Regions from separate parts of the Thioalkalivibrio sp. ALE25 genome, predicted to be linked through region 1. Evidence: predicted binding sites of a transcription regulator. Region 1 holds the regulator's gene; the other holds the start of a gene.
The links. The regulator LexA, encoded in region 1, represses DNA repair genes until DNA is damaged. The targets are predictions, from matches to a motif close to TACTGTNNATATNNACAGTA.
Positions count from the first base shown of each region.

Region 2: a site for LexA is predicted at 2,283-2,302, ahead of C996_RS0110640 (error-prone DNA polymerase). Genes of this name have one in related genera too.

Region 1 is NZ_KB897927.1:213,435-216,840, reverse strand. It holds gene C996_RS0103925 (2-isopropylmalate synthase) at 1-523, opposite strand, end outside; gene C996_RS0103920 (Lrp/AsnC family transcriptional regulator) at 704-1,195, shown strand; gene lexA (transcriptional repressor LexA) at 1,555-2,172, shown strand; gene imuA (translesion DNA synthesis-associated protein ImuA) at 2,187-2,819, shown strand; gene C996_RS0103905 (DNA polymerase Y family protein) at 2,977-3,406, shown strand, end outside.
Region 2 is NZ_KB897934.1:171,589-174,994, forward strand. It holds gene C996_RS0110640 (error-prone DNA polymerase) at 1-2,281, opposite strand, end outside; gene C996_RS0110645 (cyclin-dependent kinase inhibitor 3 family protein) at 2,411-2,953, shown strand; gene C996_RS0110650 (FAD-binding domain-containing protein) at 2,969-3,406, opposite strand, start outside.

The DNA of each region.
Region 1 (3,406 bases):
GCGAGTACTGGAAGATCCAGTCCGTCTGCGGATACTTCGCCGCGTAGTCGCGCACCCAGCGCGCGCCGTTCTCGGCGATGCCGCGGATACCGGCACGGTCCATGCGGAACACCTGCTCGCGCTGCGCCGGGTTGGTGGAGTTGTACACGTGCACCACCGCGCGCGGTGCGCCCTCCAGCGCCGCGAAGGTCTTCTGGATCAGATCCTCGCGCGCCTGCGTCAGCACCTGGATATACACGCCCTCGGGGATGCGGTCTTCGTCGATCAGGCGGCGGGTGAAGTCGTAGTCGATCTGCGAGGCAGAGGGGAACCCGATCTCAATCTCGGTCAGGCCGATATCCACCAGCACCTCGAAGAAGCGCATCTTCTGCTCGACGCTCATCGGGTGCACCAGCGCCTGGTTGCCGTCGCGCAGGTCCACCGCGCAGAAACGCGGCGCAACCGTGGTGCGCTTCGCCGGCCAGCGGCGATCCGCCTTGTCGATCGGCGGGAACGGGGCATATTTGGTGTGATCGAAGGCCATGGTGCGCATCTCCTGTAAGGGCGCGGCCCGGGCCGTACAATCGGCCGCCGCGCTGAGGATTTCTGTCTGTGCATTATCCTAACGCATTCATCCGGGCATAACCTTGCGTTTTTCCCTATCAAGGCCTTAGGAGGGATCTATCATTGCGCATTAATGCTCAATATGCGCAATAATCCACCTATGAAACCGCAACCGCACTCACTGGACCGCTATGACCGCCGCATCCTCGAAATCCTGCAGGAGGACGCGAGCCTGTCGAACCAGGCCCTGGCCGAACGCGTCGGACTCAGTCCCTCCCCCTGCCTGCGCCGCGTCCGCGCGCTGGAGCAGGCCGGTATCCTGCTGCGCCGCGTGGCGCTGCTGGACCGGCGCCGCCTGGGGCTGGAACTGACCGCCCTGATCCACATCGGCATGGACCGCCACACCCCGGAACGCTTCGCACATTTCGAGGAGACCGTGGCCGGCTACCCCGAGGTGCAGCACTGCTACCTGATCACCGGCCAGTCCGCCGACTACATGCTGCAGGTCGTGGTCCCCGACATGGACGCCTACCAGGACTTCCTGCTGCGGCGCATCACCCGCCTGGAGGGCGTGGACAGCGTGCACTCCAGCTTCGTCCTGCGCCGCGTCGTCGACCGCACCGCCCTGCCACTCGACTACACCCCCACCTGAAACGTCTTAAAACCCAGGGCAAATTCACCACGAAGCGCACGAAGGCACGAAGAAGTTCAAGGGCGATTCACAGGAAGGCTGGAAGGTTAGAAGGCTTTGATGGTGAAGCGTGATGGCAGGCAGACATATGGGGAGCGCTGACTGAATCGTACGCCCCTAAATTGGCCGCTTCCCAGCATTGCCCTGGTAGCGCCCGTCATGGCCCCTCTATCTTCCAGCCTTCTCTTCTTCCTGTAGACCGTTTTTGACCTGGATCTTGACCTTCTTCGTGCCTTCGTGGGCTTCGTGGTGAATCCGCCCTTGCCCTCCAGCAAGCCACACCGGTACTGTATATATAGACAGATACTGGAGGGCGCCTTGTGTCGCTTACTGAACGCCAGCAGGCCATCCTCGACTACATCATCGAGACCGTTGCCAACCAGGGCACGGCGCCGACCCGCAGCGAGATCGCCCGGGCCTTCGGCTTTCGCTCGCCCTACGCGGCCGAGTGCCACCTGAAGGCGCTGGCAAAAAAGGGCGCCATCGAACTGCTGGGTGGCACCTCCCGCGGCATCCGCCTGCCGGGCGCGGTGCGCAGTACACCGCGCGAGCTGCCCCTGGTCGGGCGCGTCGCCGCCGGACTGCCCATCCTTGCCACCGAACACATCGAGCGCCACTACCGGGTCGACGACGCCCTGTTCCGCGCCCACCCCGACTACCTCCTGCGCGTGCATGGCGAGAGCATGCGCGATGCCGGCATCCTCGACGGCGACCTGCTGGCCGTACGCCAGACCCCGGAGGCCCGGCCCGGTCAGATCGTGGTTGCCCGCATCGAGGACGAGGTCACCGTAAAGCGCTTCGCGCAGGACGGCCCGCGGGTGCGCCTGCTCCCGGAGAACCCCGACTTCGCCCCCATCGAGATCGACCTGGAGCGCCAGCAGCTGGCCATCGAGGGGATCGGTGTAGGCGTACTGCGCGATCTCGACCCGCAAGCCTAGGGAAACACTGATCCATGGGCGCGCTGAACACCCTGCTCGACCATCCGGCGCTCTGGCGCGGACGCAGCGCCACCCCGGCCCCGGATGCCCCGGTCTGGCCCAGCGGCCATGCGGAGCTCGACCGGGCCCTGGGCGGGGGCTGGCCACGCGGCCAGCTGGTCGAACTGCTGGGCGCCCCGTTCGGCTGCGGCGAGACCCGGCTGCTGGTCCCCATGCTGACCGCCTGCGGCCAGGACGACTACTGGATCGCGGTGATCGCGCCACCGGCCACCCCCTGGCTGCCCGGCTGGCAGACCCTGGGCATCCCGCCGGAGCGGGTACTGCTGATCCGCACCGAGCACGATCGCGACACCCTGTGGGCCGGCGAGCAGTGTCTGCGCGACCCGGCCTTCGGCGTGCTGCTCGCCTGGCTGCGCCGTCCCGTGGAGACGGCCCTGCTGCGCCGGCTACGCCTGGCCGCCAGCGAGAGCCGGGCCTGCGCCGTCCTGTACCGGCCGCCGGACGCCGCGGCCCAGCCCTCGCCGGCCCATCAGCGCCTGCGCTGGCAGGCCGCGGCCACCGGCCTGGAACTGCACTGCCTGAAGGGGGCCGGCCACTGGGCCCGCTCCGGCCAGCCTCTGTGGATTCCCGAAGCACCGGGGGCCTGAAATGGGCCAGCCCGCCAGCCCCGCGCGCGCAGCCACACCCCCGGAACCCGCCCGGCAGCAACTGAGCCTGCTGCCGGCGGCGCCCACCCCCGCGCCCACTCCCCGGCCACCGGAGGCACGCCCCGCCAGTGCCACCCGGGCGCGGCAGGAACACTGGATGGCCATCGAGCTGCCGCACCTCGCGCTGGAGTCCCTGGCCCGGGCGGAACCGGACCCGGAGCGATTGCAGCGCCCCCTGCTGGTGGTGGTGACGTCCGGCGCGGCACCCCGGGTGCACACCGCCAACCGCGCGGCGCGGCGCGCCGGTGCGCGACCCGGCATGGCGCTGGGGGATGCGCTGGCCGTGCTGGATACCCCGGAACTGGTCGAACATGACCCGAACGCCCTGCGGACCCAGCTGGAGATGCTGGCCGGCGTACTGCTGCGGTTCTCCGACCACGTGCACCCGGAACCGGAAGCCCACCGTATCCTGGTGGAGGTCGGACGCAGCCGCCGCCTGTTCGGTGGCCTGGAGGCGTTGCGCCAGCAGGCACGAGACACCCTGTTCGGCCTGGGTTTCCATCCCCGCATCGGGCTGGGGCGCAGCC
Region 2 (3,406 bases), on a different contig from region 1:
GCGCGCAGGCAAAGATCGCCGGTTCGTGGCACTTGAGCCAGGACGAGACATAGGTGATCAGCGCAAAGCTGGCCGAGTGCGACTCGGGAAAGCCGTACTCGCCAAAGCCGAGGATCTGCTTGTACAGCTGCTCGGCGAACTTCTCCGGATAGCCGCGTTGCCGCATGCCGTCCATCAGGCGCTCGCGGTAGCGTGCGAGCTGGCCGGTGCGCCGCCAGGCCCCGATCGCGCGGCGCAGCCCGTCCGCCTCGCCGGCGGAGAAGCCTGCAGCGACCATCGCCAGCTCGATCACCTGCTCCTGGAAGATCGGCACGCCCAGGGTGCGCCCGAGTACGCGCTGGATCTCGGCATTCGGATAGCGCACCCGCTCCGGGTGGGCACGGCGCTTCAGATACGGGTGCACCATCTCGCCCTGGATCGGACCGGGACGCACGATGGCGATCTCGATCACCAGGTCGTAGAAGTTCGCCGGTTTCAGGCGCGGCAGCATGCTCATCTGCGCGCGCGACTCGATCTGGAATACGCCCAGGGTGTCGGCCTTCTGCAGCATGCGGTAGACCGCCGGGTCCTCGGCGGGGATGTCGGCCAGGCCCCAGTCGCGTCCCCGGTGGCGCGCCATCAGCTCCAGCGCGCGGCGCACGCAGGAGAGCATGCCCAGCGCCAGCACGTCGATCTTCAACAGCCCCACCGCGTCGAGATCGTCCTTGTCCCACTGGATCACCGAGCGCTCCGGCATCGCCGCGTTCTCGATCGGCACCAGCTCGTCCAGCCGGCCCTCGGCGATCACGAAGCCGCCGGTGTGCTGTGACAGGTGGCGGGGAAAGCCCAGCAGTTCGGCGGTCAGGGTCTGCCACTGGCGGGCCAGGGCGCCGTCCGGGTCCAGCCCGACCTCGCGCAGGCGCTCGGCGGGGATGCCGTCGTCCCACCAGGCGAGGTTGGCGGTCAGCGCATCCAGCCGCGCGCGCGAGATGCCCAGCGCGCGGCCGACGTCGCGCAGGGCGCTGCGCCGGCGGTAGCGGATCACCGTGCAGGCCAGCGCCGCGCGCTCGCGGCCGTAGCGCTGGTAGATGTACTGGATCACTTCCTCGCGGCGCTCGTGCTCGAAGTCGACATCGATATCCGGCGGCTCGCCACGCTCGGCGGAGATGAAGCGCTCGAACAGCATGCTGGAGCGCGAGGGATCCACTGCCGTGATGCCGAGGGCATAACAAACGGCGGAGTTCGCCGCCGAGCCGCGCCCCTGGCACAGGATCCCGCGGCCGCGGGAAAAGCGCACGATGTCGTAGACCGTCAGGAAGTAGGGCTCGTAGCCAAGCTGCGCGATGATCTCGAGCTCGCGCTCGATCTGCTCCGTCACCTTCGGCGGTATGCCGTCGGGCCAGCGGCCACGCGCCCCCTTCAGAGTCTCCTCGCGCAGGTAGGCGGCCGGGCTCATGTCCCGGGGTAGCGGATCGGTCGGGTAGCGGTAGGTGACCGCGTCCAGCGAGAAGTCGCAGTCCCGCGCGATCCGCACACTGGCCGCGAGCCAGGTGGCGGGATACAGCGCCGCCAGGTCGTCGCACGGGCGCAGGCAGCGCTCGCCGTTGGGGAAGCGCGCCGGGGCCGCCTCGGCAACCGTGGTGCGCAGGCGCAGTGCGGTCAGCACGTCCTGCAGGGCACGCCGGCCGCGAGCGTGCATGTGTACATCGCCGCAGGCGACGATCGGGAGTCCCGTCGTGTCGGCGAGCTGCCGTGCGCGGGTCGCGAGCGGGGCGTCCTCCGGCGTGCGCAACTGGCTGACCGCCAGATGGGCCTGGTCCAGCGCAGCCCACCCGGCCAGCCAGCGGGCCGTTTTGGCGAGCGTCGGCTCCGGGATCTCGGGTTCGATACGCAGCAGGACGTGCCAGCCGGCCCGCGCCTCGGCGGGCAGGGCGTCGAGGTCCGCTTGCGTCAGGTGGTAGTGCCCCTTGTCCGCCGCGCCGCGCGCCCGGGTGATCAGACGGCACAGCGCGGCATAGCCCGCCGCATTGCGCACCAGCAGGGTCAGGGCGGGGCCGTGTGTCAGCCGGAAGGTCGCCCCGAGGATCAGGTGCAACCCGCAGTCCTTCGCCGCCGCGTGCGCGCGGACCACGCCGGCCAGTGAGGCGATATCCGTCAGCGCCAGCGCGCAGTAGCCCAGCGCCCGGGCGCGCTCCACCAGCTCCTCCGGGTGCGAGGCCCCGCGCAGGAACGAGAAGTTGCTGACGCTCGTCAACTCGGCATACGCCGGGCTTGCGGGCTGAGGGGGCGGGGTGTCTTCCATATACTGTATATAAAAACAGTACAGCGGCGCGCGCAAGAAACCGGGCCCGCGCGGAGGGTCCCGGAATGCACCTCACCGCCTGCAGTGGCGCTACACTGAGGGGACATTCCCGACGCGCTGGAGCGCCTTGTGAACCCGCCAAGCACCGATTCGCCCGTACTCGATATCGGCAGTGTTCCGCTTCCCGAGGGCGGGGCCATTGGGATGACCCGCTGCCCCGGAAAACGCCCGAATGAACGGGTCTGCGCGCCGCGGGATGTCCAGGCCGACCTTGCGGCTCTGAGGGATTGGGGCGCAGGCGTGGTCGTGACCCTGAATCAGGACGATGAACTGACGAGCCTTGGCCTGCCTGATCTCGGGAAGACGGTGCAGGCGATGGGCATGCACTGGCTGCACCTGCCGATCGGCGACATGGCCACCCCGGACCGTCCCTGGGAAGCGGGCTGGCGGGACGTCGGTCCTCGGGTCCACCAGTGGTTGCGATCCGGCGAACGCGTCGTTTTCCACTGTGGTGGCGGCCAGGGCCGCGCGGGGACCATCGCGGCCCTTACGCTCATTGAACGCGGATACATGCCGGACGAGGCCATTCAGACGGTGCGCAAGGCCCGCCCCGGTGCGATCGAGAGCCCCGACCAGGAGCGCTACCTGCTGAATCGACCGCTCCCCACTTGATCGGACTGCCTGGCGTTACAGGCCGTTCCGGGCGAGCAGTTCCGGGATCTGGCGCTTGAACCGGAAGAATCCGTGGGTGGCATGGGGCCAGGCGAGGTCGTCCCACATCCGGCGCAGCGGAATGACCTCGATTCCGTCTTCCCCCAGCTCGTGAGCAATGACATCCAGGGCGTCGGCCAGGGGCCCGACAGGCGCCTCCGGTGTGGCGATGGTGGTCACGCCGGCGGCGGCACACTGCGACCGGAGGGTCTCCGCATGGAGTTGCGGGAGAACGGTTGCGGGTTGCTGTAGGCTCTCGCCCGCGCGCCGCGCCGCATCCTCGGCTAGCGTGTCTACCCAGTGGCCAGTCGCGGCCCCAAATGGCCAGGGCATGTCAGGGTGGCCGCGCCGGGCGACGGCGATTGCCGCCACGTCGGTCTCCTTCGGCAATACTTCCTGACCGCTGAAGTCGTC